4 regions of the Brachybacterium halotolerans subsp. kimchii genome follow, and region 3 is predicted to be linked to each of the others. Evidence: riboswitches for the same ligand, from Rfam matches in the RefSeq annotation. Region 3 holds a riboswitch; each other region holds the start of a gene.
What was found. Region 3 has a riboswitch for thiamine pyrophosphate ahead of Bra3105_RS00390 (MFS transporter). Riboswitches for the same ligand answer to the same signal wherever they lie in the genome.

Region 1 (7,310 bases), 1.2 Mb from region 3:
GAGATCATGCCCGCCGGCTCGCGCGTGCTGCCCTTCCGCTCGAACATCCCGAAGATCTCCGAGTTCACCTTCACCCGCATCGACCCGGACTACCCCGCGCACGCGGCGGAGACGAAGGACGCGGGAGGCCACGTGGTGGTCGCCGGGAAGAACTACGGGCAGGGCTCCTCGCGCGAGCACGCCGTGATCGCTCCCCGCTACCTGGGGCTGAAGGCGGTCATCGCGGTGTCCTTCGCCCGCATCCACTGGCAGAACCTCGCGAACTTCGGGATCCTCGCCCTCGAGTTCGACGACCCGGAGGACCACGACAGGATCTCCACGGGCGATCTCGTCGAGATCGACGGCATCCACGCGGCGCTCGAGGCCGGCACGGACCTCACCGCACGGATCGGGGACCGGGAGGTCCCCGTGCACCATCGGCTCTCGCCGCGGCAGGTGGAGATGGTGCTCGCGGGCGGACGGATCCCGCTCGCCGCGCGCGAGGCGTGAGTCCCGAGTCGTGAGGCGCGGGTCCCGAGGAACGACAATGGCCCCATGATCGACTGGGACCTCATCTGGCGCGACTACGTCGGGATCAGCGGCAGCGCAGTCCTCGGCGTCGTCGCCTCGACCATCGTGCTGTACGGCTTCTTCTCCCTGCTCATGCAGGTGATCGGCCCGCGCCTGATGGCCCGGCCCAGCGCCGGCAGCTTCGTGGTCCTCGCCGTCGTCGGCGGCATCACCGCGCGCGCGACCCTCGGCGAATCCCCGACGATGCTCGGCGCGGTCGTCGTGCTGAGCACCCTGGTGGTCCTCGAGTACGTCACGGGCAGGTTCCGCCGCGTCCCCCTGCTCCTGCGGCGCACGCGTCCCGTCGTCGTCATGGTCGACGGGGAGCCGATCGCGGCCGGCCTGCGTCGCAGCAGGCTGACGCGCGGCATGCTGCTGGATCGTCTGCGCGTGAGCGGCGTGCTCGCCCTCGACGAGGTGGAGCTGGTGATCCTCGAGGTCCGGGGCACGCTCACCATCGTCCGTCGCGGCAGCCGGATCGACCGCGACCTCGTGTCCCAGGTCGTCGGTCGCGACCGGATCCCCGAGCGCCTGCTGTCGGCCCCCGGGACCGTCTGACGTCCCGCCCGCTCACTCCAGGACGGCCAGCGCGAGCGTCGCCAGGGGCACCGTGATCACCACCGCGACCGCGCCCAGCGCCATGAAGCGCACCCAGGGGATCCGCACGCCCATCGCCCGCATCCGCTGATGCCACAGGAGCGTGGCCAACGACGCCCACGGGGTGATCAGGGGCCCCACGTCCACACCGATCAGCAGGGCCATGGTGGAGGCGGGGTCGTCCGCCGCCGCGCGCTCGAGGAGGAGGAACGCGGGGAGGTTGTCGAGCTCGTTCGCCGCGAGCGCCGAGGCGCCGGCCGTGCGCAGGAGCCCCATCGGCCCCGCGCCGCCGTCGGCCGCACGCAGTACGAACGACGTCGCACCCTGCACGTGCGTGGTCTCAACCAGCACGAAGAGGGCGAGGGCGATCGCGAGCGGACGCCAGGGCACCAGGTGCACTCCGATCGCCTCGCGGCGCCGCACGAGGAAGGCGAGCAGCAGCACGAGCGCGGCGGCGCCCGCCGGGATCCACACCGCCGGGACCACCACGAGAAGGGGCAGTAGCACCACGACCACGCACCCGCTCACCCTCAGCAGCACGCGGTCACGGATCTGCGGGGCGGGCGAGGTCCGGAAGCGCCCCCGCAGGTCCCGGCGATGGAGGATCGCCAGCAGGGCCACCGACCCCACGATCGCGACCAGGGTGGGCACGGCGCTGCGGGCGAGGAACGCCGCGGTGCCTCCGCCCAGGGCATCCCTGGCCAGCAGATTCGTGAGGTTCGAGACCGGCAGCAGCAGTGACGCCGTGTTCGCGAGCCATACCGTGGCCAGGGCGAAGGGCACCGCGGGCACGTCGACGCGCCGGGCCGTGAGCACGACCACCGGGGTCATGATCAGTGCCGTCGTGTCCAGGGAGAAGAAGGCCGTGCACACCACGGCGAGCGCGCACACGGCGCACCACAGCACGGCGGTGCGCCCACGCGCGAGGACGGTGAGGCCGTGGGCGATCACGTCCAGAAGTCCCGCCTCGCGCGCGAGCTCGGCGAGCACCGCGATCGCGAGGACGAATCCGAGCACGGGCGCTACCCGCGCCATCAGCGCCGCGAGATCCTGCGAAGGCAGCCCGCCGCCGAGGACGCACAGCACGGCGGCCAGGACCAGCGCCCCGATCGCGAGCGCACCGGCGCGCCTGCGCAGGAGTCCGAGCATGCTGCGAAGCGTAGACCGCGGGGCCCGTCCACAGGGCCCGCCGCTCCCACGGCGCGGGACGACCTCGTCCGATGCACGCGGCGGCGCTACGCTCGCCAGTGCACGGGGTGCCCTGACCAGGGCTGAGAACACACCCGCTGAACCTGATCGAGCTCGTACTCGCGGAGGGATTGCCGCCATGACACCTGCCCCACGTCCGTCCACCGAGGGCGCCGCCTTCACGGCGTCCCTGCGCCGCCAGCACGCCCAGGCGTGGGAGCGCGCCGTCGGCCACCGCTTCGTGCGCGAGCTGCGCGCAGGGTCCGTCCCGGACGAGGTGATGGCCCGCTACCTCGTGCAGGACCATCGCTTCCTCGATGCCTTCCTGCAGCTGATCGGTGCCGCACTGGCGACCGCCCGCACCCCCGCCGCCCGCCTGCGCTTCGCGCGCTTCGCCGGGGAGGTCGCCGGCGACGAGAACACGTACTTCCTGCGGGCGCTCGACGCGCTCGGGGTGAGCGAGGAGGAGCGCGCACGGATCCCGAACACCGCGGCCACCGACGGCTTCCTCGACGTGTTCCGCGAGGCAGCGGAGACCCGCGACCACGCCGCGATCCTCGCGGTCCTGCTGGTCACCGAATGGCTCTACCTGGACTGGGCGAGCCGGGCGCCCGCTCCTCTGCCCGAGAGCTTCGTCCACGCCGAGTGGATCTCCCTGCACGACGGTCCCGGTTTCCGCGACCTCGTGGACTTCCTGCGCGCCGAGCTCGACGCCGCCGAGATCGAGGACCCCGAGCGCGTGCGCGCCTTCTTCGCGCGCACCGTCGAGCTCGAGAACGACTTCTTCGACTCGGCCTTCGAGTCCGACGGCGAGGAGGCGACGGCATGAGCACCTCCGTCCTGTTCGACCAGCTCAAGGCCGCCGCCGTCGAGGACTGGGACGCCTATGTCCATCACTCCTTCGTGCAGCGGCTGGGCGAGGGCACGCTCCCCCTGGCCGCCTTCCAGGACTACCTGGTCCAGGACTACCTGTTCCTCCTCCAATTCGCGCGGGCCAACGCCCTGGCCGCGTACAAGGCCGACAGCCTCCAGGGCATCCGCTCCGCCGCGGACTCCCTGACCGCGATCGTCACCGAGACCGCTCTGCACGTGCGGCTCACGGCGTCGTGGGGCATCGACCGCGAGGTGCTCGAGACGGCCGACGAGAAGCCCGGCACCGTCGCCTACACGCGCTTCGTCCTGGACACCGGCATGGCCGGGGACGCCCTGGACCTGCAGGTCGCCCTCGCCCCCTGCGCGATCGGCTATGCGGAGATCGGGACCGCGCTCGCGCCGCGCCTCGCCGAGGACGCCGAGCATCCCTACGGCGAGTGGATCGCCGAGTACGCGGGGCAGGAGTTCCAGGCGAGCGCCGCCGCGGCCGCCGAGCGGCTCGACGAGCTCGCCGGCGGCGACCTTCCCGCCCGCCGGCGGGCGCGGCTCGAGCGGATCTTCCGCACGGCCACCCGCATGGAGGCCGCGTTCTGGCAGCAGGCGCTGGGCTGACCGCGGGCGTGCATTCGCCGAGCGCACGAAGACCGTGCGTGCAAGCATGAGGCGGTGAGCACGCACGCGTCCTCCCCGAGCCCGTCCGCGCCGCGGCAGGTCGAGAACCACCAGCCCTTCCTCCACGACCTCGCCGTGGTGCTGCGCGCTCCGCTGCAGGCCTGGTCGGCGCCCGACGGCACGATCACGGGCGCCGGTGCGCAGGGCATATATCTCGGCGATGCCCGCGTCGTCTCCGACCTGACCTGCGAGGTCGAGGAACGGGCCGAGAACGAGGACGAGGACGAGGGGCACCCCACTCTCTCGCCCCTTCCCGCCGAGATGCGCAGCGCACACGAGGTCGTGTTCCGCTGGGTCGTCACCGCACCCGATCTGCCGGGCGACCCGCTCGTGGTCCTCGAGCGCACGCGCACAGCGTCCGGCCGCGGCATCCGCGAGACGCTGCGCCTGCGCAACGACGACGACCGCCCGCGCACCCTGTCCCTGCGCCTCGGGCTCGTCACCGACAGCGCGACGATGTCGCAGGTCAAGGACCCGCGCCTGATGCTCGCGCAGGCCCCCGCCCGCCCCGTGGCCCGCATCCGGGACGGTGCGGCGCGGTGGCGGATCGGTGAGCGGGGCGAGGCGGTGCTCCACGCGAGCACCGGCACTGGCACGCTCGTCCCGGACGTCGACGGACCCGTCGTCACCTGGCGATGTGTCCTCGAAGCACCGGCGCGCGGCACCGCCGAGGCGGACTGGGAGCTCGCGCTCACCGACCCGGACGTCCCGTTCGAGGCCGCCGAGCCCCGAAGCGTCGCGCTCACCGCCGCGCCGGACGCGGACCCCGAGCGTCGGGCCGCCCGCGACCTCCTGGCCCGCTCCCTCGCGGACCTCGACGCGCTGCGCCTGCAGGTGCCGGGAGATCCGGCGCGCAGCTTCGCCGCAGCCGGCGCCCCGTGGTTCTTCACGCTCTTCGGCCGCGACTCGCTGATCGCCGCCTCGCTCGCCCTGCCCGTCGACACCACGCTCGCGGAGGGCACCCTGCGCACGCTCGCGAGCATGCAGGGCACCCGCATCGTCACCGACACGGCCGAGCAGCCCGGCAAGATCCTCCACGAGGTCCGCGCGCAGGGCATGGAGATGGCTGAGAGCCATCTGCCGCCGGTCTACTTCGGCACGATCGACGCGACGCCCCTGTGGATCGAGCTCCTGCACGACGCGCTCGACGCGGGCCTCGACGCCACGGTGCTCACCGATCTGCTCCCGCACCTCGAGGCCGCCGCCCGCTGGCTCCTCGAGCACGCCGATGCCGACGGCGACGGTCTGCTGGAGTACATCTACGAGAGCGGGCACGGTCTGGCGAACCAGGGCTGGAAGGACTCCGACGACTCGATCCGCCGCGCGGACGGCTCCCTCGCGAGCGGCGCGATCGCCCTCGCCGAGGTCCAGGGCTACGCCTATGCCGCCGCTCGGCACGCCGCCGACCTGCTCGAGCGCGGCGGCTCGACGGGACCGTCGTCCGCGCATCTCCCCGATTGCCTGCGCACCTTCGCGACCCGCCTGCGCGAGGCGTTCCACGCGCGCTTCTGGTGCGAGGACGCGCGCGGCCGGTACCCCGCGCTCGCCCTCGACGGCGCCGAGCGCCCGGTCGACGGCGTCGCCTCGAACATGGGGCACCTGCTGGCGACCGGCCTGCTGGACGCGGACCAGGAGCGCCTGGTCGTGGACCGCCTCATGGACCCGCCCCTGTTCTCGGGCTTCGGCATCCGCACCCTCTCCACCGACAACGGCGGGTACGGACCGCTGCGCTACCACGGCGGCAGCGTGTGGACGCACGACACCGGATACATCCTGCGCGGCATGCTCCGCGCCGGCTTCGAGGACGAAGCGCGCGTCCTCGCTCGCGGCCTGCTGCGGGCCGCGGATTCCTTCGACCAGCGCCTCCCCGAGCTGTTCGGCGGGCAGAGCGCCGACGAGGTCTCCGCGCCTCTCCCCTATCCGGCCTCGTGCCGCCCGCAGGCGTGGGCCGCGGCGAGCGCCGTGCCCGTGGCGGGCGCGCTTGACGTGCTCTGAACGGAGAGTCGAGCGACAGGTCCGCGAGCGCACCGCCCTACTATCCGCTCGGGCCCACACCCATCCGACCACGCGCAGCGCACAAGTGCTGGGCTCGATCGCACGGTAGTGGAACAGCGCGTCGAGGATGGGCTGCGCAACGCAGCGACGCACCGTCTGCTCAACCATGCCCAGCCGGATGGCGAGGACCTGACCGGCTGGATCCCCCCTCCACGAGGGCCAGCACACGAGCAGTCGGGCCGGACGCGCACACGTACTCACGATTACCGGACAGATTCCGCCCTCTATCCGTTCTAGGGTCGCGACCATGACGACTTCCCACGCCACCTCCTTGGTCTCGATCCGCATCATCACCGACGACCTCGACGCGATGGTCGACTTCTACGAGCAGCTCACCGGCGCGACCGCGGTGCGTCCCGCGCCGGTCTTCGCGGAGATCCTCACCCCGACCGCGACCGTCGCGCTCGGCAGCACCGCCACGGTGCCGCTCTTCGCACCGGGGTCTGCCGAGGCGGGCGCCAACAGGTCGACGATCCTCGAGTTCCTCGTCGACGACGTCGACGCCGAGTACGCCCGTCTGGCCGCACTGGGCATGGAGTTCGTCGCCGCGCCGGCACTGATGCCGTGGGGCAACAGGGTGTTCTTCCTCCGTGACCCTGACCAGAACCTCGTGGGCGTGTTCAGCCCCATCACCGCAGAGGCGATCGAGCGCTTCGCCGGACGCTACGGGCGCTGAGCGCGCGGAGCGACGAGTCCGGACGCCCTCCCGGCCTCCGGTGGTCACCACATCCCTGCGCCCGCCTCAGGTCGACACAGCTCGGGGAACGGCCGTGCACAGGGGCCGCTGCCCTCCGTACGATCGACGGAGGCCACCCACGACGCAGCGGAGGATCTCCATGACCGAGTCCCACAGCCCCTCGAACACCACCGCGACCGAGGCCGCTGCCGCAGGGGCCGCGGCCGGCGCGCTCGGCGAGGGCGGCGGCAGCGCCCCGAAGCCCGAGGACCGCCTGGAGACCACCGCCCATCTGCTCGAGCTGCCCGACGGCTCCTCCCTCACCTATACGGCGACCGCCGGCACCCACGTGCTCACCGAGGAGCCCGAGGGCGAGGCCTACGCGCGCGGCACCGCCTACGCGGAGCTGTTCGCCGTCAGCTACGTCGCCACCGGCCGCGGCGACCAGCGTCCGGTGGTGTTCGCCTTCAACGGCGGCCCCGGCTCCTCGACCGTGTGGCTGCACCTGGGCCTGCTGGGCCCGCGGCGCGTCGACTCCGGTGACGCCGGCGCCCTCACCCCTCCGCCGTTCGGCCTCCTCGACAACCACGAGACGATCCTGAAGGACGCCGACCTGGTGGTCGTCGATGCGATGTCGACCGGCTACTCGCGGCCCGCGCCCGGCGCGAAGCCCGACCGCCACCACGGGATCACGGCCGAC
Region 2 (7,310 bases), 1.3 Mb from region 3:
GGCGGGCCCCACCGCCGTGCCGGCGGGCCCGAGGGCGGCCGACGCGCACCATTGAACGCCGCGCGGGCCGAACGGGGCAAGTCGCCGCCGACAGCGTCGGCTCACCGGGCCGGTGCGCCGTCAGTCCTGGCCCGTCCCCCAGGCCTCCTTGAGCCGGGCGACGTGGTCGCCGAGGATCTCCGCCATGTCCACCGAGGGGTCGATGAGCCATTGCAGCTGCAGCCCGTCCATGAGGGCGACCGTCTCCCGGGCGATGCGCTCGACGGGGGCGTCCTCGCGCACGTCCCCCTTCTCCTGGTCCAGGCGCAGGCAGCGGGTCAGCGACTCCATGACGGCCTCGAAGTGATCGAGCATCCACTCGTGCGCGGGGTGGTCGGGGGTGGTGGCCTCGCCCGTGACCGTCGCGTAGAGGAGCACGATCTGGCGTCGCTGCATGTTCAGCCCGGCCACGTGCACGAGATGGTCGAAGGCGGACCAGGGCGTGGATCCCTCGGGCGGCATGGGGTCGCTGTCCACGGCGTCGCGATGGGCGAGCACGGCCCCCAGCAGCGCCTTCTTCGAGGGGAAGTGATGGGCGAGGCCGGACGGGGAGATCCCGGCGCCCTCGGCGACCTGCGCCATGGAGGTCGCGCCGAAGCCCTGACGGGCGATGAGGTCGACGGCGGTCCGCAGCGCCTGTTCGCGGACGACCGCGGAGTCCTGCCCGCGGGGCCGCCCCGGGCGCCGACGGACCGGACGCTTCTCGGCGGCGGCCCCCTCGGCGGTGCTGTGCTCGCGCGGCTCGCGCGCGGCGACGGTCCCCTCGGCGGCGCTCGCGGTCGCGGCGGCGCGCGTGGTCTGGTCGGTGTTCATGGGCTCCCCTTCGGCACAGGTCTCCGTCGACCTGGGACGAGAGCGGGCCGGTGCGATCGTGCCGCACCGGCCCGTCATCAATGTGTCGCCCCTACTATTTCACGCCGCGGATGAACATCGTGAGCACAGCGCCGATGACGCCCGAGATCGCGGCGGCCACGAAGAGCACCGTGAAGTCGGTGCCCCCGCCGATGCGGGCGAGGAGCATCCCGCCCAGGGCCGGGGCGATCGACTGCGGGAGGGCGTTGGCCATGTTGAAGACGCCCAGGTCCTTGCCGGAGGTCTTGCGGTCCGGCAGCACCTCGAAGACGAGCGCGAGGTCGACGGCGAGATAGGTGCCGTAGGCGAGGCCCATGATCGCCTCGCACAGGAAGAACCCGCCGACCGAGTCGACGTGGGCGAGCATGTAGGTGCCCAGTCCGAAGACGAGGATCGACCCCGCCACGAGCACCTTGCGACGTCCGATCCGGTCGGAGATCCACCCGGCGGCCAGCCCGGCGACCATGGAGAGCACCGTGTAGATCGTGACGCCGGTGGCGACCGCGGTGGCGGCCGCCGCGTCCTCGAGCCCCAGGTGGTTGGTCATGAACAGCACGCGGAAGCTGATGAACAGGTAGGAGGCCAGGATGATCATGAAGCGCCCCCACCAGGCCAGTCCGAAATCCGGGAACTTCAGGGGGTTGGTCCAGAACGAGGTGACCAGCTCGCGCACGTTGAACGGGTAGCGGTTCTGCTTGAGCACCGGATCCGGGATCATCAGCGCGTAGACGGTCACCAGCAGGAAGCCGAGCACGGCGGGGATCATGAACAGGCCCACCATGGTCCCGCCGAAGAACGAGGCCAGCCAGGTCGCGGCCATGATGGCGGAGTTCTGGGCGATGCCCACGATGCCGGAGACCTTGCCGTACTGCTCGTCCGGCAGCTGATCGGCGAGCGAGGCCGTGTATGCCGCGTACGCCATGTTCGCGCAGGCCTGGGCGATGAACCAGCCAGTGGCCAGCACCACGACGTTCGGCGCGATCGCCATGATGAGGATCGCCGCGCACATCGCGAAGGCCCCGCCGATGATCCATGGTCGGCGCCGCCCCAGCCCCGATCGCGTGCGATCGGAGAGGCGTCCGCCGAGGGCGTTGAAGATGAGCGCTGCGATCGCGCCCGGGGCGAGGGCGGCGGCCGCGATCGAGGCCTGCTCCGCCGGGATGTCCGAGAGCGTGCGGGCCTTCATCTGGACCGACACCGTCGCGGGCCCCATCAGGGCGACGAACAGGCCGAACTGCCCCAGGAAGATGCCGATGACATACCAGATCGGCTTCTTCCGGTCTGGCTTGATGCCCATGGCGGGCACGCGCAGTCGCGGGCCGAGGATATTGGGGCTGCCCGTCGGGTCGACGGTCGGGTCGACCTCGAGGTCGGGTGCGGCAGTTGACACGGGAGACTCCTTCGTCATGACCGTCGGGCGACGCTCGCGACGGTGTGCGTGCGGTCCGTGCGACCGCCCCGAAAGTATTAGTTGGTCTGAACTATTTTGTCGAGCCGCATCCTGCCGCACGGACGTCCGGGACGCCCGGTCGGCACCCTGAGCTGGACGCCCGATGCCGCACCGTGCCGCACATCACAGAGGCTGACCGCAGGGAATCCGCGGCACCACGTACGTGCGGTGCGTCGTGCCGACGAGGGCCGGGCGGCGTTCCCCGACCTCCCTTCGCGCGCGCTAGGCTCGTCGGCACGTGACACGGGGTGCCGCCGATGGCGGCTGAGAGCAGACCCGTCGAACCTGATCCAGTCAGCGCTGGCGTAGGGAATGTCCGAAGCCGCGGCCGGGTGCCGACGATCCTCGAGGGTCGTCGACGACCACCCGCCGCGGCCGCTCCGGCCCCTCGCCCCGACGAGAGGAGCCCGATGGCCCCCGCAACCCCCGCAGGCGGCGTCCCCGAGGTCGCCACTGATCTCTCCGCGCGCCCCGCGACAGCCGTCGGTCCCGTCGATCCCGCAGGACTCGCCGCCCGCTGCGGCGAGCTGCTGGGCGCGGTGCGCGAGCGCGGTCCGCTGGTCCACGCGATCACGAACTCCGTGGTCACGAACGTGACGGCGAACGTGGTGCTCGCGATCGGTGCAGCCCCGGCGATGGTCGATATCGTCGGCGAGGCCGGCGACTTCGCCGCGGTGGCCGACGGCCTCCTCATCAACCTGGGCACTCCCGCGCCCGAGCAGCGCGAGGCCATGCACGAGGCGGTCGCGGGAGCGCGTCGCGCCGGGACGCCGTGGGTCCTGGACCCGGTCGCGATCGGATCGCTGCGGGTGCGCACGCCGCTGGCTGCCGAGCTCGTGGCGCAGGGGCCGACCGCCGTGCGCGGCAACGCCTCGGAGATCCTCGCCCTCGCCGGCGAGGGAACCGGCGGCCGGGGCGTCGACTCCTCCGACCCGATCGACGCGGCCGTCGCGGCGGCGACCCGCCTCGCGCGCACGCACGGCGCCGTGGTCGCGGTCTCGGGTGAGCGCGACCTCATCACCGACGGGAGCACGCTCGTGGAGGTGGGCGGCGGCAGTGCGCTGCTGACCCGCATGACCGGCGGGGGCTGCGCCCTGGGCGCCGTGATCGCGGCCTTCCTGGGCGTGCGCGGCGAGGGAGCACCTGCGCTGGAGGCCGTCGTCGCCGCGCACGCCGCCTACTCCGCGGCGGCCGAGCGCGCTGCTTCCGGGGCCGACGGGCCGGGCACCTTCGCGCCCCGGCTGCTCGACGCCCTCGCCGCGATCGGCCCGGACGAGCTCCGTGCGCCCAGCCGCCTGCACGTCGGCGCCGTGACTCCGGGCGGCACCGGGGATCACGGCGGCACCGCGGATCAGGGCGACGGGGGCGAGGCGGCGTGAGGCCCTCGAGCGAGGAGCTCGGCCTGTACCTCGTCACCGACGCCGCGCTCTGCGGTGCGCGGGGCATCGTGCGCACGGTCGAGCTCGCCGTCGAGGGCGGCGCGCGCGTGGTGCAGCTGCGGGAGAAGCACGCGGACCTCGCCGAGCACGTGCGCCTCCTGGAGCGCCTCGCGCGGGTGATCGATGCCCGTGCGCTGCTGCTGGTGAACGACCGTGTGGACGCCGCCGTGGCGGCGCGCGAGCGCGGGATCCGCGTGGACGGCGTGCATCTGGGGCAGGGCGACGAGGACGTGCGCCGTGCCCGCGAACTTCTCGGGCCCGACGCCGCCATAGGGCTCAGCGCGAACACGTCGGCGCATCTGGACGCCGTGGCCGCACTGCCCGAGGGCACCGTCGACCACGTGGGCATCGGCGCGATCCGCGCGACCGCCACCAAGGCGGATCATCCGCCGGCCCTCGGTGTGGAAGGGTTCGCGCTGCTCGCGGCCGCCTCCCCGGTGCCGAGCGTCGCGATCGGCGGGATCACTGCGGCCGACGTCCCGGCCCTGCGGCGCGCGGGCGCCTCGGGCTGCGCGGTGGTCTCGGCGGTCTGCGCGGCCGACGATCCCCTGCGCGCGGCACGGGTGCTCAGCGCGGCCTGGAGCGGAGCCGCATCGGATCAGTGAGCGGGACCCGCGCCCGTGGGAAGGGGTCAGCGCCCCGGTGTCCCCTCGCCGTCCCACAGCTCGAAGAAGTGGTGCAGGGGTCCGTGGCCGTGGCCCACGTCGAGGCGGTCGCTCGCGGCGAGCGCGCCGTGGAGGTACTCCTTGGCGCCCCGCACGGCGTCCTCGACGGGCATGCGCGGCAGCCGGGCGGCGATCGCCGCGGAGAGCGTGCAGCCGGTGCCGTGGTCGTTGGTGGTCTCGATGCGCGGGGCGGGCAGCTCGAGGATGCCCTCGCTCCCGCACAGCAGGTCGGTGCTGGTGGGCGACCCCTCGAGGTGACCGCCCTTGAGGAGCACGCTGCGCGGTCCGAGGGCCAGCAGGTCGTGGGCGCGCCGACGCATCTCCGCCGCGCTCCAGTCCGGCTCCTCCCCCAGCAGCACCGCGGCCTCGGGCAGGTTCGGGGTGAGAACGTCGGCGAGGGGCACGAGCTGCTCGCGCACGGCGTCGACCGCGTCCTCGTCCAGGAGGCGGTCGCCGCTCTTGGCGACCATCACGGGGTCCAGGACGATCCTGCGCGCGCCGTGGCGGCGCAGGCGCTCGGCGATGACCTCCGTGATCGCGGCGTTCGCGACCATGCCGATCTTCACGGCGTCCACCTGCACGTCCTCGAGGACCGCATCGATCTGCTCGCCGACGAACTCCGGATCGAGCGCGACGACCCCGCGCACCCCCTGCGTGTTCTGGGCGACGACGGCGGTCACCACGGCCATCCCGAAGGCGCGCTGGGCGGCGAAGGCTTTGAGGTCCGCGTGGATGCCCGCGCCACCCGTCGGGTCGGTCCCCGCGATCGAGAGGACGTTGGGGACGCGACCGGTGGCGGGTTCGCCGGGGGACGGCGCGCTGGCGCTGCGGGCGCTCGCGCTGCGGGCGCTGGGGCTGGGGGCGCTGGTGCTCACGATGCCTCTTCCACGAGGCCGGCGGGGAGGGCGCTCAGCGGTTCCGTCCCTGCGCCGGCATGATCCGGATCAGGTGCTCAGGGTCTCCACGCCGTCGCCGCCTCGCGCTCCTGCGCATCGCGTGACCAGTGGACTCTCAGCCCCTTGCCGGGACTCCCCTCGGTGCCGCTCACGCTAGCAGGGAGAGGCTCCCGTCGGCGGCCTCGCCCACCGTGCGCGAGCGCAGCGCGGCGTCGGTGTCGGCAGTGGCGAGGTCGGCATTGATGTGCGCTCCGGCGAGCGCACCCGCGGCCGCCGCGGCACCCACCTGCGCGGTCGGGTCGGTGACGTTCCCCGCGACCCAGACGCCGGGGACCTCGCTCACCCCGGCCATCGCCGACGGCACCTTCGCTCCCATCCCCGGGACCTCCTCCACGCGCAGGCCCAGGCCCTCGAGCCCGTCGAGGCGAGGGGTCATCGTGGTCGCGACGGCCAGCACGCGGCGCGCGATCACCTCCCCGCTCGCCAGGCGCACGCCCGCGATGCGGGGCGCGCGCTCCCCCTCGACGGCGGAGGCGTCGGGGTCCGTTCCGTCGTCGGCGATCACCTCGGCCACCTCCTCGTCGATCACGCGGATCCCGCGGGCGGACATCCTCGCGCGGGTCCGGGCGTCGAGCGCGGTGCCGCGGGCGAAGAAGGCGATGTCGTCGCTGAGCTGGCGGAACAGCCACGCCTGGTGCGCCGACATCGGGCCCGAGGCGAGGATGCCGATCGGCTCGTCGCGCACCTCCCAGCCGTGGCAGTAGGGGCAGTGGACGACGCCGCTGCCCCAGTGCCGGGCGAGCCCCGGGATCGCGGGCAGCTCGTCGCGCACGCCGGTCGCGACGAGGAGTCGCCGGGCGCGCAGTGCGCGACCGTCCTCGAGGGTGAGGTCGAAGCCGCCCTCGACGCCGTCGACACTCCAGTCCGGCCGCACCGAGGCGACGCGGCCCTGCACGATGGTCCCGCCGTAGCTCTCGACCTCGTCGCGCCCGCGTGCCAGGAGCTCGGCGGGCGGCGTGCCCTCGCGGCCCAGCAGCCCGTGGACGCCCTCCGCCGGGGCGTTGCGCGGGTTCCCCGCGTCCACCACGATCACGCGGCGGCGGGAACGGGCGAGCATGAGTGCGCCGTTCAGTCCTGCGGCGCCGCCGCCGATGACGACGACGTCCGAAAGGGGATCCGCCGCGCCGCGTGCCGGGGAGCCGTCGCGGGCGCTGGTGCCTGCGGATGCAGCGGTGATGTCTCGGGGATCCATGGATGCCTCCTCCTGCCCGCGGGGCGGGCCGATCGTCGTGTACGACGTCGACACTAGGCATGGTTTGCCTATACGGCATACACTCTTGCCTATGACGCAAGAAGATGCTGCGATCGAGACCCTCGTGCGCAAACGGATCCGGGCGCTGCGCGTCTCGCGCGGGTGGTCGCTCGGCGATCTGGCGGAGCGCGCCCGGATGAGCCCGTCGTCCCTGAGCCGGATCGAGGGAGGGACCCGGCGCCTGGCCCTGGATCAGCTGATCACGCTGGCCCGAGCCCTGGACACGACCCTGGACGAGCTCGTGGACTCCGGCGCGGAGGATGTGGTCTCGAGTCCCACGCTCGACGGGCCGCGGGGCGCGATGCGCTGGACGATCCGGGGCCAGCCGGATCTCTCGGTGATCCGTCAGCGCCTCACGGAGCCGCCCTCGGCGCCCTCGGCCATGCGGGCGCACACGGGCCGCGAATGGTTCGTGGTGCTCTCGGGGACGGCGACCCTCCTGCTGGGCGATCGGCGGCTGCGGGTCGAGAAGAACCAGGCGGCCGAGTTCCCGACGATGCTCCCGCATGCGATCGGCGCCGAAGGGAGCAGGCCCTGCGAGATCCTGGGCGTCTTCGACCGCGAGGCCCGGCGCGAGCACAGCGGGCCGCCGTCCGCGTCCGCGAGCTGAGCCGGCCGGACTCCGCAGCCCGCGACGCGAAAGAGCCCCCGCCCGGC
Region 3 (7,310 bases):
AGGCCATGAACGATGCTTCCACCCCCACCCCGATCACCGCGAGCGCGCCGATCAGCGCCTGGCTCGAGCATCCCAGCGGCGGACCCGTGCTGCGAGCCCTCCTCGAACGCAGCGGGACCGACGTCGCCGCGCTCGGCCCGGTGCTGGGGATGCCGCTCCAGCAGCTCGTGCCGCTGAGCCGCGGCGAGCTCCCCCAGAGTGCGGTCGATGACATGGTCCGCGCCGCGAACGGCGGCGAGATCCCCGCAGAGTCCGACGGCGGCACGGGCCCGGCAGCGGGATCAGGGCCGACGGGCGGGGCCGATGCGTCGGCCGGGCGCTTCGCCGGCCGCACCGTCGTGGTCACCGGAGCCGCCGGCGGCATCGGACGGGCGACGGCCGAGCGCCTGCTCGCCGAGGGCGCGCGCGTGGTCGCGACCGACATCTCCGCCGAGCGGCTCGAGGCGCTCGCGTCCGATGGGGCGGTCGCCGCAGCCGGGGACCGCCTGCTCACCGTCGTCGGCGACCTCGGCTCCGCCGAGACGATCGACGCGATCCTCGCCGCGGCCGGCGAGCGCATCGACGGCCTCGCGAACGTCGCCGGGATCAACGACGACTTCTCCGCGATCCACGAGGTCAGCGACGAGATGTGGGCCAAGGTGTTCGCCGTGAACGTAGGGGGTCTGCTGTCCCTCACTCGGGCGGTGACCTCGCGGATGCTCGAGGCAGGCGGCGGGGCGATCGTGCACGTGGCGAGCGAGGCGGGGTTGCGCGGCTCGGCCTCGGGCGTCGCCTACACGGCCTCCAAGCATGCGGTCGTGGGCATCACGAAGTCGATGGCCTTCATGTATGCGAAGGAGGGGATCAGCACGAACGCGGTCGCCCCGGGCGGCGTCGCGACCGGGATCCCGATGCAGCCGGAGATCGCTCCCTTCGGCAGTGCGCGGCTCGAGGAGGCACGCTCGAACATCCCCTCGATCGCCACGGCCGAACAGCTGGCCTCCTCGATCCTGCACCTGCTCTCCGAGGACGCTTCGAACGTCAACGGCGCCGTGCTCGCGTCCGACGGCGGCTGGTCGGCGGTGTGAAGCCGGCGAGCACCTCGCGGACCGCTCCAGCGGGGTCGTCCGCCGCCATGATCGCCCGGACGAGCGCGGCGCCCGCGATGCCGGTCCCTGCGAGCGCGGGCACGTCGTCGGGGGTCACGTCCCCGATCGCGACGATCGGCAGGCGCGTGGCCGCGAGCAGCTCCCGGTAGCCGTCGACGCCGAGCGGCGCGCGCCCCGAGTCCTTCGTGGGGGTCGGCCGGAAGGGCCCCGCGCCCACGTAGTCCAGCAGCTCCGTCTGCTCCTCGGCCGCACGGACGAGGTCGAGGGTGCCGGTGGTGAGGCCGATGATCGCCCGGGATCCCAGCAGGGTGCGCGCATCCGTGACCGGCAGGTCCCCCTGACCGAGGTGGACGCCGTGGACGCGCTCACCGCGGGACGCGGCGGCGAAGGCCACGTCAGCGCGGTCGTCGACGAGCACCCGGCACGCGGGTGCGACCGCACTCACCGCGCGGGCCACCGCGATCACGAGATCCAGCAGCTCGCGCGCCTCGAGCTCCTTCGCGCGGACCTGGACGATCCCCGCTCCGGCGGCAGCGGCCGCGGCTGCGGTCTCGACGGTGTGCCGGTCGGTCCCTGAGGTGACGAGGTAGCAGCGCAGGTCGAGCGACTGCCTCCTCGCGCGGGCGCCGGCGGGTCCGGTGGGTGGGCGCGTCATGACTCCTCCTCGGTGGACTGCAGGGCGTGCTCGCCGATCTCGTCGAGAGCGTCGAGCAGCGCGGAGCGGAAGGCGCCGGGCCGCGGAGCGTTCCGGGCAGCCCTCTCCCCCGCGACGTCGAGCCATACGGTCGCGGCGCGAGCGGCGAGGACCGCAGGGCCGTCGGTCCCGATGCGCCGCGTCGCGACGAGGCAGGCGGCCGTGAGCGCGCCGAGCAGGCAGCCGGTGCCGGTGACGCGCGTGAGCAGCGGATGGCCCCGTCGGACCTCGATCCCCGCAGTGTTGGGTTCGTCATCCGTTCCCGGCCCGACACCCGCACCCGCACCCGCACCCGCACCCGCACCGACGATCCAGTCGACCGGCCCCGAGACGGCGACGGCGCCTCCGGTGAGGGTGGCGATCCGGGCGGCGGCGCCGCGAGCGCTCTCGGTCGCGTCCGCCGCGTCGGCTCCGCGCCCGCCGGGCCCTCCGCGCAGCGCGAGGACCTCCGAGGCGTTGCCCCGCACCACGTCCGGCCGCAGCTCCACGAGCTCACGGGCGAGGGCCGTGCGCACGGGCGCGCGCCCGATCGCGGTCGGGTCGAGCACCCAGGGGTGACCGGCAGCGATGCTCGCTGCGACGGTCGCGGGGATGCCCGTCATCGCATCGGTGCTGAGGGTCCCGAGGTTCACGAGCAGCGCGTCGGCCGCCCCGGTGACCACGGGCGCCTCGGCCTCGGTCTCGGTCATCATCGGGCGCGCGCCCGCGGCGAGCAGCCCGTCGGCAACGATTCCCATCGACACGGTCGCGGTGACGCAGTGGACGAGCGGCGGGCGACGGCGCACCTCGGCGATGACCGGGGCGACCGCGCGCAGGTCGGAGTCGTCGCGCGGGTCCGTGTCGCCGCGCAGGCCCGGGCCGCCGCGCTGGTCCGGACCCGCGAAAACGTCGGGATCCCCGCTCATCGCCCGGCCCTCCTCGTCGGCTCCCCGGCCACCTGGTCGAGGTCCCGGTCGATCTCCCTCGCGGACAGCCGGGGTCCTGCCGCCGCCCCGATCACCAGCAGGATCCCACCGAGGGCGAGCAGGACGAGCACGGCCGCATGGGCCCCGAGCAGCGCCGAGAGCCCGGGCAGGTAGAACGGGTAGAGCGCGGGAAGGATCAGCGAGAGGCTGTAGCCCATCCCGTAGCCCGTGGACCGCACCGACGTCGGGAAGCGCTCGGAGAGGTAGGCGGAGACCGGCCCGTACGCGGCGACGGTGACGACCTGGAGCGCCGCGGCGAGCACGGCCGCACCGGCCAGCGTGCTCGAGCCCACCGCCGTCCACCACAGCACCGGGCCCAGCACGGTCGCCGCGATCCCCCACCCGATGAGCAGTCGGCGCCTTCCGGTGCTCGTGGAGAGATGCCCGGCGAGCGCCATCGCGAGCGCCTGCGCGCATGAGGCGATGCCCATCGCGACCGAGACGCTGGTCGCCGGAAGGCCCGTGTCCTCGCCGAGCTGGGCGGTGAGCATGATGACGGTCGTGTTCGTGAGCAGCCACAGCCCCGTCATCAGGGTGAAGACCTGCCAGAAGGCGCGCGCCCAGCGTCCGCGCAGCATGGCCGCGATGCCCGTGACGGCGGGCTCGTCCTTCGGCTCGGGCCCCTGGGGCCGCTCGCGCTCGCGCCGGGCGATCGGCGCGTCGACCACGCGTCGTCGGTAGTAGACCAGCATGCCGAGGGAGGCGAGCGCCCCGAGCACGAACAGCGCGCGCCAGCCCCAGGCGGCATAGGCGTCGGGCCCCAGGACCAGCAGCAGCGCGGCGGTCGCGAAGGCGATCGCGGCCTGCGCCCACGGCGCCATCGAGAGGATGAGCCCGCTCATGATGCCGCGCCGTCGCGGGGCCGACCATTCCATGGCCAGGGGGATCGCGGCCGAGTACTCGCCGGCCACGAAGATCCCGCCGAGGAAGCGCAGGCAGAGGATCAGACCGATCGTCCCCGCACCCAGCAGCTCATGGGTGGGCATGGCGGCGATCAGCAGGGCGCAGGCGGCCGTGCCGGTGATCGCGACCTTCGTGGTGCGCGTGCGCCCCAGGCGGTCCGAGATCCTGCCGAAGACCATGCCGCCGACGGGCCTGCCCAGCATCATCGCGATCACCACGATCGCTCCCGTGGTGGCGGCGATCCCCGGGCCCGCGACGACGGCGAGCGCCGGGGTCAGCGCGGTGAGCGGCAGGAACACGTGGACGTTGTCGATGAAGTTGCCGACCACCCCGGCGCGCATTGCGGCGCGGCCCTCGGGCGGCAGCTGCGGCGTCGGACCGGCCGTCGGCGGGTGGGCCGCGGCGACAGTCGTGGGCGGGCTCTTGGGCAGACGTGACCGCATGGCGGACATCCCTTCGTCAGTGCGAACTGCATCAGGTTCCACGGGTGTGATCTCAGCGCGCGCGGCGCACCCCGTGTCCGGCGCGCCAGTATTCCAGAGGCGCCGGCGGGGCCGCGGCGCCGTCCGCGGCGACTACCCTTGCCACGTGAGCACTTCGAACCGTGGAACCGCCGACCGCATCGTCTGGGTCGACTGCGAGATGACCGGACTGGACAAGGAGAAGGACGCGCTCGTCGAGATCGCCGTCCTGGTCACCGATGGTGACCTCAACATCCTCGGGGAGGGCGTGGACGTCGTCGTCAGGCCCCCGGCCGAGGCGCTGGAGCAGATGGGCGACTTCGTGCGCACCATGCACACGAACTCCGGGCTGCTGGAGGAGCTGGACGCGGGCATCACCCTCGAGGCCGCGCAGGAGCAGTGCCTGGCCTACGTGCGCGAGCACTGCCCGGAGGCCGGCAAGGCGCCGCTCGCGGGCAACTCCGTGGGCACCGACCGCGTGTTCCTCGACAAGGACGTGCCGGAGTTCGCCGCCTGGCTCTCCTACCGCACGATCGACGTCTCGAGCCTCAAGGAGCTCGCCAAGCGCTGGTTCCCCCGCGTCTTCTACAACACGCCCGCCAAGCACGGGGGCCACCGCGCCCTCGCCGACATCCGCGAGTCCATCCAGGAGCTCAAGTACTACCGCGAGGTGCTGTTCGTGGCCGACCCGGGGCCGACGACCGCGCAGGCCCAGGCCGCCGCGCGCACCTTCGAGCTCACGGCCGACGGCGAGAGCGCCGACGGGTCCGACGACGCGGCCGCAGGCGCCGCGGGCTCCTCCGCACCGGCGGTGCCGTGGCTGCAGCGCGCCACCCATCGCACCTGGCTGGACTCCGAGGGCGAGGAGCTCCTCGTCTTCGGCGCCGAGTCGCTGCGGGAGGACGGCGGCTTCGGCTGGCTCGACGAGGACGGCGAGCTCGACGGCGACAAGCCGGCCGAGCTCTGGGTGACCTGCCGCATGACCCACTGCTTCGCGCTCGCCACGATGCTGGGCAGCCCCGAGTACGGGCGCTTCGTGGACCACGGCATCGAGTCCCTGCGCACCGTCTTCAAGGACGAGGAGCACGGCGGCTGGTTCTCGAAGATCGCCGGGGAGACCGTCATCGACGACGCCAAGGAGGCCTACGCGCACGCGTTCGTGGTGCTCGCGGCCGCCTCCGCGACCGCCGCCGGACGCCCGCACGCCGCGGAGCTGCTCGAGGAGGCCCTGGGCGTCCTCGACGAGAAGTTCTACGACGAGGAGACGGGGATGAGCGTGGACACCTTCGACCGCGCCTTCACCGTCTGCGAGGAGTACCGGGGCATCAACGCGAACATGCACACGACCGAGGCCCTGCTCGCCGCGGCCGACGTCACCGGGGAGCGCCGCTGGCTGGACCGGGCCATGGGCATCATGACCCGGGCGATCGACGAGTTCGCGCGCGAGCAGGACTGGCTGCTGCCGGAGCACTTCGACACCTCGTGGAACCCGATCCTCGACTACAACGAGGACAAGCCGGCCGATCCGTTCCGCCCCTACGGCGCGACCGTCGGCCATTGGCTCGAGTGGTCCCGCCTGGTGCTGCACGGGCGCGCCGCGCTGCTCGCGAAGGACGGCGAGGCACCCGAGTGGATGCTCGAGGCCGCGAACGCCCTCATGGGCAGGGCCGACGACGCCTTCGGCATGGACGGCGAGCCCGGCTTCCCCTACACGGTGGACTGGGACGGCACGCCCGTGGTGCACGAGCGCATGCACTGGGTCGCCGCCGAGGCGACCGCCGCCGCGGCCGCGATGTTCCAGGTGACGGGCGACCGGAAGTGGGCCGACCGCTACCAGGCCTGGTGGGAGTACGTCAGCGAGTTCCTGCTGGATCCCGAGCGGGGCAGCTGGCACCACGAGCTGGACCGGCGCAACCAGCCCCAGGCGCGCACCTGGGAGGGCAAGCCGGACATCTACCACGCCTACCAGGCCACGCTCATCCCGCGACTGCCCGTCACCCCGACCATGGCCGCCGCGGTCCGCGACGGCCTGGTCGACGAGATCGGCTGATTCAGCCTGGCGGCGCCGCCCTCACATGCGGCGCCGCCCTCAGCCCCGGTCGAGGGCGGCGTCGAGGCGCTCGATCTTCCCGTCGAGCTCGCCCTCGTGCCCGGGGCGGATATCGGCCTTGAGCACGAGGGAGACGCGCGAGCCGTAGCGACCGGCCTCGGCCGTCGCGCGCCGCACGACGCCCATCACCTCGTCCCAGTCGCCCTCGATCTCGGTGAACATCGAGCTGGTGCGGTTCGGGAGCCCGGACTCCCGGACCACGCGGACGGCGGCGGCGACGGCGTCGTGGACGCTCGCGGCGTCGGATCCCTCGGCGAGGTCGCGGGTGAGGCCGGGATCGGAGGGCTCACCGGTGGGCTGGACGGAGAAGGCGATGATCATGCCCCCACTGTTCTCCCCCATCGGCCCGCGGGCAAGCGGATCATGCGCTGACGACGGGCCCGCGGCTCCTCGAGATCCACTCCCGCAGCCGGGAGACCGTGTCCAGGACGGGTGTCCCGGTCGTGTCGATGACCTCGACTTGCCACGCGCGCGGCCTCGCGGCGGGAGGCAGCCAGCGCTCCCATCGCATGCCCGGCTCGCCCGTCGCGACGATCACCTCGGGGGCGTGGGCGGGGTCCGCGGCGTGCCGCCGGTGCCAGCGAGCCCATCCCAGGAACGCGTCGACCTGCGTCGGCGACCACGTCCCGGGATCACGGGCCGCCAATCGGCGTCGGCGCTCCTCGTCCGCGACGTCGAGGAGGCAGACCGCCGCGCGCAGGTCTGCGACCTCCGGGACCGCCAGCAGTTCGCCGATCGGCGACTGGCCCGTGAGCAGCAGGTCCACACCGTGTTCCTCGAGCCGGATCGCCTCGCGCACCCACCAGCGCAGTTCGCGCTGGCGCCAGGCGGTGTCAGCATTGCTCGGCACGCCGCGCTCGTCGCTGTCGTGGACCACGAGGCGCGGAAGATCAGCGCACGAGAAGGCCGCCGTGGTCTTCCCGGAGCAGCTGGAGCCGGTCACGAGCAGGAGCATGCGGCGAGCCTGTCATGACGAGGCGGGATCCGGCTCCTGCTTTTCGGGCCTCTGCGACAGGGCCGGCCTCACCCCGCGATGGGCGGCCGCATCCCTCTCGGCATCGAGCCGACGGTGGGCCTCGATCACGCCCG
Region 4 (7,310 bases), 890 kb from region 3:
GGTCGGGTCACCTCATATATGACACGTCACCCGACCTCCTGCTACGCGAAGTGCACGGGCTGTTCGCGGACCTCTGCCCGCCGCGGCCGGGCCCCGGGGCTGCGTCGACGTCGAAGGGCGTCGCTGCCCGCGTCGACGGGGCCTGCCCGTCAGCCGCCCAGCACCGTCCGCAGCACCCAGGGCGCCACGAGCAGGAGCACGGCGGCGGCGAGCCCCACGAGGTCGCCCCTCGTGAACGGGCTGGGCAGCGCCCAGGTGCGGTGCTGCGCGGTCGCGAAGCCGCGGGCATCCATCGCGAGCGCCTGCTGCTCGGTGGCCCGCACCGCGTCGACCAGGAGGGCGAGGGTGCACGAGGCCAGCAGCCGCACGAGCGCCGCGCCCGAGCGCAGCGGATGGCGCAGGTCGCGCCGCGCCCCGAGGCCACGCAGGCGGCGACTGGTCATGATCCGCTCCCAGACGTCGGCCGTGAGCCCTGCCCGCAGAAGACCCGCGACGCTCGCCGCGACCGGCCGACCGGGCAGACGCAGCCTCCCGCCGAGGGCGTCTCCGAGCCGCGTCGGGTCGAGGGAGGCGAAGATCAGCACGCCGGGAGCCACGAAGTATCCGATCCGCAGGGCCTCCTTGAGACCCAGCAGCCACGTGGTCCCGGAGAACACGGGCAGGGGAGAGGCGAGCACCGTGGACCAGCAGAGGCCGACCGCCGCGAGCGCGATCGGGATCAGACGCAGCGCCGTGCTGCGCACCCCGCGCACGGCGAGCGGTGCGAGGACCGCGACGAGCACGCACGAGAGGAGACCGAGCTGCCAACGGTCGATCGCGAAGGAGCCGACGGCCGCTGCCACGGCGATCGCGATGGTGGTCAGCGGGTTGAGCGTGTCTGCGGGGGCAGGACGGGGACGGTGGGGCGGACGGAGGGTGGTGTCGTACGTCGGTGTCGGTGTCGAGTCGCGCGCGGCGCCGGGCACAGCCGACTCCGGGGCGGTGGGAAGCGTGTCGTCGTCGCCCGTGCTCACGTGCTCCGCGAGGTCCAGGCTCACGTGCGCGCGCGTGATGAGATCGGGGTCGTGCGTCGCGGCCAGCACCGCGCAGCCGCGCGCGGTCGCCTCCCCGAGCAGGGCGAACAGCTGGGTGCGACGCTCCAGGTCGAGTCCCACGGTGGGCTCGTCCAGCACGAGGAGGGCGGGTTCCTGGGCGAGGGCGGCGATGATCGCGAGGCGTCGTTGCTCGCCCCCGGAGAGCTCGAAGGGCTGAGCGTCCGAGAGGTGCGCGAGGTCGGCGCGCCGCAGCAGGCTCTCGGCGAGTTCGGAGTCGTGCGCCCAGGGCGAGGCGGTGACCTCAGCGCGCACGGTGCGGGCGACGAAGGAGTGCTCGGGCTCCTGAGGGACGAAGGCGATCTTGGTGGGCTCGGGATGTTCGAGGTGTCCTCCGGCCGGATCGGCGAGGCCCAGGATCGTGCGCAGCAGCGTGGTCTTGCCGCTGCCGCTCGGCCCGGTGAGGACCGCGACACATCCTGCGGGGACGGCCAGGTCGATGCCGTCGAGGAGGGGCGAGGCGATGGTCCGCTTCCCCCGGGCTTCGTCCCGTCGTCGCCGTCGCGCGATCGAGACCTTCGAGAGCGACAGCACCGGTGCGCCGCACGTGCCGGATGCGCGCGCAGGGGCCGGCATGGCGGCCGGGTCGGGAGCGGCGGCCGGGTCGGGCATGGCGGCCGGATCGTGCTGCTCGAGGACGTCGTCGGGAGCACCGTCCGCGAGCACGTGCGCCTGCGCTCCGAGCACGATCACGCGGTCCACGTGCGGGGCCCAGCCCTCGGCGTCATGGTCGGCGACCACCAGGGTGCGATCTCCGACCGCATCCAGGATCGCGGCGCGGACCTCGCGGGCCGTCGGCCGATCGAGCATGCTCAGCGGCTCGTCCAGCAGCAGCGCACCGGGGTCCAGGGCCAGGGAGCCGGCGAGGGCGAGCCTCTGCTGCTGCCCGCCGCTGAGATCCCACGGCGACGTCGCGGCGTCCAGCCCGACGCGCGCCGCGTGCAGGGCGGAGGTCACGCGGCGCTGGATCTCCTCGCGGTCCAGCGCCGCGTTCTCGGGACCGAAGGCCGCGTCCCGGCCGACGCTCCCGCCGATCAGGGCGTGCAGCGGCTGCTGCAGGAGCAGTCCGCGCTCGCCCGGCCGGGTGGGGCCGGTGGCATCACCCGCGAGGTCGCCCGTGCTGGTGTCGAGCAGGCCCGTGAGGGCCCGGAGCACCGTCGACTTGCCGCCGCCGCTGGGCCCCGTGAGCAGCACGCGCTGGCCGGCCGGGATGTGCAGGGTGAGGTCGTCGATCGTCGGGTGGGAGCGGGTCGACGGGGTCCAGGTGACGGCCTCGAGAGCGAGCGGCACGGCGGCGTCGGACGCGGGACCCGTTCCGTCGGGAGCCGCGTCGCCGCGTGCCACGTCGGATCCGGAGCCCGTCCCGAGCACCGTCGGCCCCGCGCTCATGCGCGCGACCGCCGTCCCCACTGGCGCCCTGCCGGGAAGGCGCTCAGGGCGCCGGTCGCACCGAGGGCGCGAACGATCAGCCACCCCAGCACCCCGCACAGCAGCGCGCCGGAGACGATGAAGAAGCCCAGCAGCGCCCAGGCTGAGGCCCAGGACCACTCGGGGTAGTAGGAGAAGCGCTCGTACACCCATTCCAGGATTCCCGAGAGTGCGCCGCCGGCGATCGCCACGGGCAGGGTGAAGCGGCGGTAGGCGGTGACGAGGAACGCGATCTCGACGCCTCCGCCCTGCAGCAGGCCGCTGACCACGGTGCCGATGCCCCACTGCCCGCCGAGGACCATCTCGAGGACGGCGGCGATGACCTCCGCCAGCACGGCGGCGCCGGGACGGCGCACGATGAGCATCGCCACCAGCGCAGGCAGGAACCACACGCCCGCGAGCAGCCCCACCGACGGGGGCAGGACGGCCTGCAGCGGGGTGAAGAGCGTGTACACCTGGCCCCAGGCGAGGAACACGAAGGCGAAGACGACGCCGATCGCGACCGTCAGCACGAGGTCCACGGTGCGGTAGGCCGGCAGCGGCCGACGTGCGAGGGCGCCGCTCGCCGGTGCTGGTGCCGGTGTCGGTGTCGGGGACGCGCCGGTCGCCGCGGTCTTCTCGGCGCGCGCGGACGAGGCGGCGGGGGTGGAACTGGTCGACATCTGGTTCTCCTTCCGATGCGGAAGGGGCCGCGAGGCCCGTCGGCCCCGGATGCAGTCATCCGGCGCGGCGGACATCGCAGAAGAATCCCGACTCCCTACGCCGGTCTGAACCGGATCAGGTTCGAGGGTCTGCGCTCTGTGCGCACTCTCAGCACCTCTGCGGTGCTCCCCTGTCTGTGGATGTCAACGTCGATGATATCGCGCAGGGCGGTCGGTGCACCCTCGGAATGTGCGCCAGATCGCCAGGGTCGGCCGACGCCCGACGGCTCGTGCGAGGCGACGGGATCCGACGGTCCCGTCCCGACCGGTTCCCGAACGGGCGAACGGGCGAAGGGGCGAACGAGAGCGAGAAGTACGAAACGGTTGCCAAGAGCGCTCTTGGCAACCGTTTCGTACTTCTCGCGACGCAGACGGGGCGCGGATGGGCCGAAGAGCGGTCGGCGGGGCTTCAGCGCGCGCGGATCAGCGGCGGGCGCGGATGGCCTGGTCGATCGCCTCGGCGGCGGCGCGGGGATCGTCGGGGGAGAGCAGGAAGTGGGTGCCCTCGCGGCCGATGATCTCCACGAGCGTCCCGGGGCGCGAGACCATCAGGCGGTACGAGGACCGCTGCTCGCCGGTGGTGAAGACCTTGCGGCCGGGCAGCGCCTCGATGCTCCCGCTCTCGGGCGAGATCACGCGCCCGCGGCGCCAGCCGAGCCCGCCCACCGTCGCGCCGAGCGATTCGCCCGGGATGCGGCGCAGCTGCACGGTGCGGAAGTCGGCGACGGGCCAGGCGGGGCGCGGCAGGAAGCCTCCGAGGCTCACGGTCACCCCGTCGCCCTCGACCACGAACCGGGTGGACAGCCGCATCCACGACCAGAAGGCGTACACGAGCACGGCCAGGGCGAGCACCAGGCCCAGCACGACCGTCTCGCCCCGCGCCCAGGCGAGCGCATACCCGGCGATGCCGACGCCGATCACGACGCTCATGCCGATGCGGGTCCAGCCCACCGCGCCGGGCGTCGTCCGCCCCACGTGGAAGGGTGCCTCGGGCCTGCTCACGCCGTCCTCACCAGATGCTCACGCGGTCTTCGGGCGCGCGGTACATCGCATCGTCCTCACGCACGTCGAAGGCCGCGTGGAAGGCGTCGAGGTTGCTCGCGATCGCATTGCAGCGGAACTCGGCGGGGGAGTGCGGGTCGATCGCCAGCATGCGCGCCGCATCCTGCGCGCGGGACTTCGCGCGCCACACCGTGGCCCAGGACCAGAACACGCGCTGCAGTCCGCTCATGTCGTCCAGGCGCGGCGGGTTCCCGCCGGAGCGCGCGATGTAGGCCTTGATCGCGATGGTGAGCCCGCCCAGGTCGCCGATGTTCTCGCCGATCGTGAGACTGCCGTTGACATGGGGCAGCTCGCCGCCGCCGTCGGTCGCGCCGCTCGCGGCGGTCGCATCGTCCGCATCGTCCGCACCGGTCGCGTCAGACGCCTTCGCCTCAGCCTCCACCTGCTCGCGCAGCACGCGCGGGGTGAGGGCGTCGAACTGGTCGATGAGCGCACGGGTGCGCTGCTCGAAGGCCTCGCGGTCCTCGTCGGTCCACCAGGAGCGCAGGTTCCCCTCGCCGTCGTACTTCGAGCCCTGGTCGTCGAAGCCGTGCCCGATCTCGTGGCCGATCACGGCGCCGATGCCTCCGAAGTTCACGGCGTCCTCGGCCTCGGCGTCGAAGAACGGCGGCTCGAGGATCGCGGCGGGGAAGACGATCTCGTTCGCGCCCGGGTTGTAGTAGGCGTTGACGGTCTGCGGGGTCATGTGCCACTCGTCGCGGTCGACGGGCCCGTCGAGCTTCGCGAAGTCGTGGGCAGCATCGTGCATGCGGGCGGCGCGGACCGAGGCGACGAGGTCGTCGGGGTCGAGCTCGAGGCCCTCGTAGGTGCGCCACACGTCGGGGTAGGCGATCTTCGGGGTGAACAGCTCGAGCTTGGCGAGGGCCTTCTCGCGGGTGCCCGGCGTCATCCACGCGAGCGTCGAGATCGACTCGCGGTAGGCGTCCAGCAGCGCGCCGACCAGCTCCTGCATGCGCGCCTTGTGGTCCGGCGGGAAGTGCCGGGCGACGTAGTCCTGCCCGATCGCGAAGCCTACGGCCCCCTCGACCAGCGAGATGCCGCGCTTCCAGCGCTCGCGCAGCTGCTCGGCGCCGGAGAGGGTGCGTCCGGAGAAGTCGAAGTCCTCCTCGACGAAGGCGGAGGAGAGGTACGGGGCGAAGGCGCCGACGGTGTGCAGGGCGGCCCAGGTGCGCAGCACGGCGAGGTCCTCGGCCGCGAGCAGCGGGGCGACGGCCTCGACGAACTCGGGCTGGCTCACGCAGACCACGTCGAAGGCGCCGGCGGGCGCGCCCGTGCCCTCGACGTACGCGTCCCAGGGGAACGTGGGGGCGAGGGAGTCCCGCTGCGCGGCGTCCATCGGGTTGTTCGACTTCTCGCTGTCGCGCAGGCGCACCCGGTCCACGTGGTACGCCGCGAGCCGCGTCTCGAAGTCCATGACCGCGCCGGCCAGGTCGTCCGCGTCCCCGGCGACGAGTCCCTCGCGGCCGGGCAGGGACGCGAGGTCGGCGAGGCGCGCGAGATGGCCGACGTAGGCCTCGCGGATCGGTGCGTAGCTGTCCTCGCGGTAGTAGGACTCGTCGGGCAGGCCCAGCCCGCCCTGGTGCAGCTTGATCTGGTAGCGGGAGGAGTCGTCGTCATCGGTCCACACGTAGGCGTGCAGGGCGCTGGTGCCGGCCACGGGGGAGGCGAGCAGGCGCACCAGATCCGCGAGCGAGTCCGTGGAGGCGACCTCGTCGAGCAGCGGGACCAGTGGGGCGGCGCCGGCGGCCTCGACCGCGTCCTCGTCCATGAATAGCCGGTAGAGCAGGCCCGCGCGTCCACGATCCGTCTCCGGGGCGTCGCCGGATGCGAGCGCCGCGGCGAGCTCGGGATCCTCGGCGGCCTCCTCGACGATGGCGCGCACGCGCTCCTCCGCGAGGTCCCGCAGGCGTCGGAACTCCCCGTCGGACGCACGATCGGCGGGGATCTCGTGCTCCGCGAGCCAGGTGCCGTTGACGTGCCCGAACAGGTCGTCCTGCACGCGGATCGAGTCCGAGACGCCGCTGCGGTCCAGGCCCGAGCGGATCTCGGATCCGGCCGGTGCTGCGATCGGGGCGCTGTCGGAGGGGACGGCATCGGTCATGGTGACTCCTTCGTCGAAGAGGGTGGCATTGGGCGGTCGGTCCGTCGGCGGACGCGCTCCGCGCGCCGACAGCCGCCCGGATCGCGGGGATCAGAGGGTGGACAGTCCCAGCAGCGCGAGCGCGGCGGTGAGCACGCCGATCCCGAAGGGCGCGTACGCCCACAGGGTGTGCGGGCGCTCCCCCGGGCTGCGGCGCTGCAGGATCAGGGTGGACAATCCCGTCGCGATCGACAGCACGATGGTGCCGATCGTGAGCACAGGGGAGAGCACGATCAGCACGGTCGCGCCGATCTGGAAGAGGGCGGTGCCCACGACGTCCAGGACGCGCAGCACCATCGAGCGGGGCACGCTCACCTTCTCGGTGAGGAAGGTGCCGACGGCCTCGGTCGCCCACGCGGAGGGGGCGGCGATCCGGCGCCGCGCGCTCACCGTCTGCGCGGTGGCCAGGACGATCCAGACCAGCGCCGTGCCGAGCCCGAGCCAGATGCCCATGGGGCCGACGGCCTCCGAGGGCCAGAGCAGGCCCGCGAAGAGCACCGCGGCCAGGCGCAGCACCTCCTCGACGCTCGAGCGCACCGCCATCGGTCCGGGGTTGACGGCGAGGCGCCTCTGGACCTTCGAGACGAACATGCTGGTGACCACGACGACCACGAGCTGCAGGGCGCCGAGGGCGATGCCGAGCACGAGGGGCAGCGGGGTCGAGGGCGTCGCGGGCAGGCAGACGAGCACGAGGACGACGGCGACCGCGGGGATCACGAGCGAGACGATCGACAGTCCGCGCACGAGCGCGCTGACGATCTCCGCGCCCGTGGGCGGATGGTCGTGCCCGGTGTGGTCGTGGGGGTCCGAGCCGTGCGGGTCGCTGCTGCAGGAGGCGGCCTCGCCGGGGACCTCGGGATCCGCGGCGGAGGACGGGGAGGACGAGGT

Region 1: linked by a shared signal. The riboswitch ahead of Bra3105_RS13080 (TenA family protein) and the one ahead of Bra3105_RS00390 (MFS transporter) in region 3 are both predicted to bind thiamine pyrophosphate.
Region 2: linked by a shared signal. The riboswitch ahead of thiM (hydroxyethylthiazole kinase) and the one ahead of Bra3105_RS00390 (MFS transporter) in region 3 are both predicted to bind thiamine pyrophosphate.
Region 4: linked by a shared signal. The riboswitch ahead of Bra3105_RS04405 (ECF transporter S component) and the one ahead of Bra3105_RS00390 (MFS transporter) in region 3 are both predicted to bind thiamine pyrophosphate.

Annotation. Positions count from the first base shown of each region.
Region 1 covers NZ_CP086254.1:2,908,458-2,915,767, reverse strand. The annotation lists gene Bra3105_RS13095 (aconitate hydratase) at 1-489, shown strand, start outside; gene Bra3105_RS13090 (YetF domain-containing protein) at 535-1,107, shown strand; gene Bra3105_RS13085 (SLC13 family permease) at 1,120-2,295, opposite strand; TPP riboswitch at 2,389-2,483, shown strand; gene Bra3105_RS13080 (TenA family protein) at 2,474-3,163, shown strand; gene tenA (thiaminase II) at 3,160-3,819, shown strand; gene Bra3105_RS13070 (MGH1-like glycoside hydrolase domain-containing protein) at 3,874-5,874, shown strand; gene Bra3105_RS13065 (VOC family protein) at 6,182-6,610, shown strand; gene Bra3105_RS13060 (S10 family peptidase) at 6,771-7,310, shown strand, end outside.
Region 2 covers NZ_CP086254.1:1,333,725-1,341,034, forward strand. The annotation lists gene Bra3105_RS05990 (TetR/AcrR family transcriptional regulator) at 121-852, opposite strand; gene Bra3105_RS05995 (MFS transporter) at 947-2,281, opposite strand; TPP riboswitch at 2,576-2,671, shown strand; gene thiM (hydroxyethylthiazole kinase) at 2,752-3,720, shown strand; gene thiE (thiamine phosphate synthase) at 3,717-4,385, shown strand; gene thiD (bifunctional hydroxymethylpyrimidine kinase/phosphomethylpyrimidine kinase) at 4,412-5,320, opposite strand; gene Bra3105_RS06015 (NAD(P)/FAD-dependent oxidoreductase) at 5,490-6,593, opposite strand; gene Bra3105_RS06020 (helix-turn-helix transcriptional regulator) at 6,685-7,263, shown strand.
Region 3 covers NZ_CP086254.1:75,045-82,354, reverse strand. The annotation lists gene Bra3105_RS00405 (SDR family NAD(P)-dependent oxidoreductase) at 6-1,067, shown strand; gene Bra3105_RS00400 (thiamine phosphate synthase) at 1,021-1,743, opposite strand; gene Bra3105_RS00395 (hydroxyethylthiazole kinase) at 1,740-2,687, opposite strand; gene Bra3105_RS00390 (MFS transporter) at 2,684-4,093, opposite strand; TPP riboswitch at 4,085-4,177, opposite strand; gene orn (oligoribonuclease) at 4,239-6,161, shown strand; gene Bra3105_RS00375 (thiamine-binding protein) at 6,201-6,542, opposite strand; gene Bra3105_RS00370 (hypothetical protein) at 6,583-7,176, opposite strand; gene Bra3105_RS00365 (hypothetical protein) at 7,189-7,310, opposite strand, start outside.
Region 4 covers NZ_CP086254.1:968,954-976,263, reverse strand. The annotation lists gene Bra3105_RS04410 (ATP-binding cassette domain-containing protein) at 150-2,480, opposite strand; gene Bra3105_RS04405 (ECF transporter S component) at 2,477-3,181, opposite strand; TPP riboswitch at 3,257-3,363, opposite strand; gene Bra3105_RS04400 (hypothetical protein) at 3,644-4,222, opposite strand; gene Bra3105_RS04395 (M13 family metallopeptidase) at 4,230-6,383, opposite strand; gene Bra3105_RS04390 (hypothetical protein) at 6,474-7,310, opposite strand, start outside.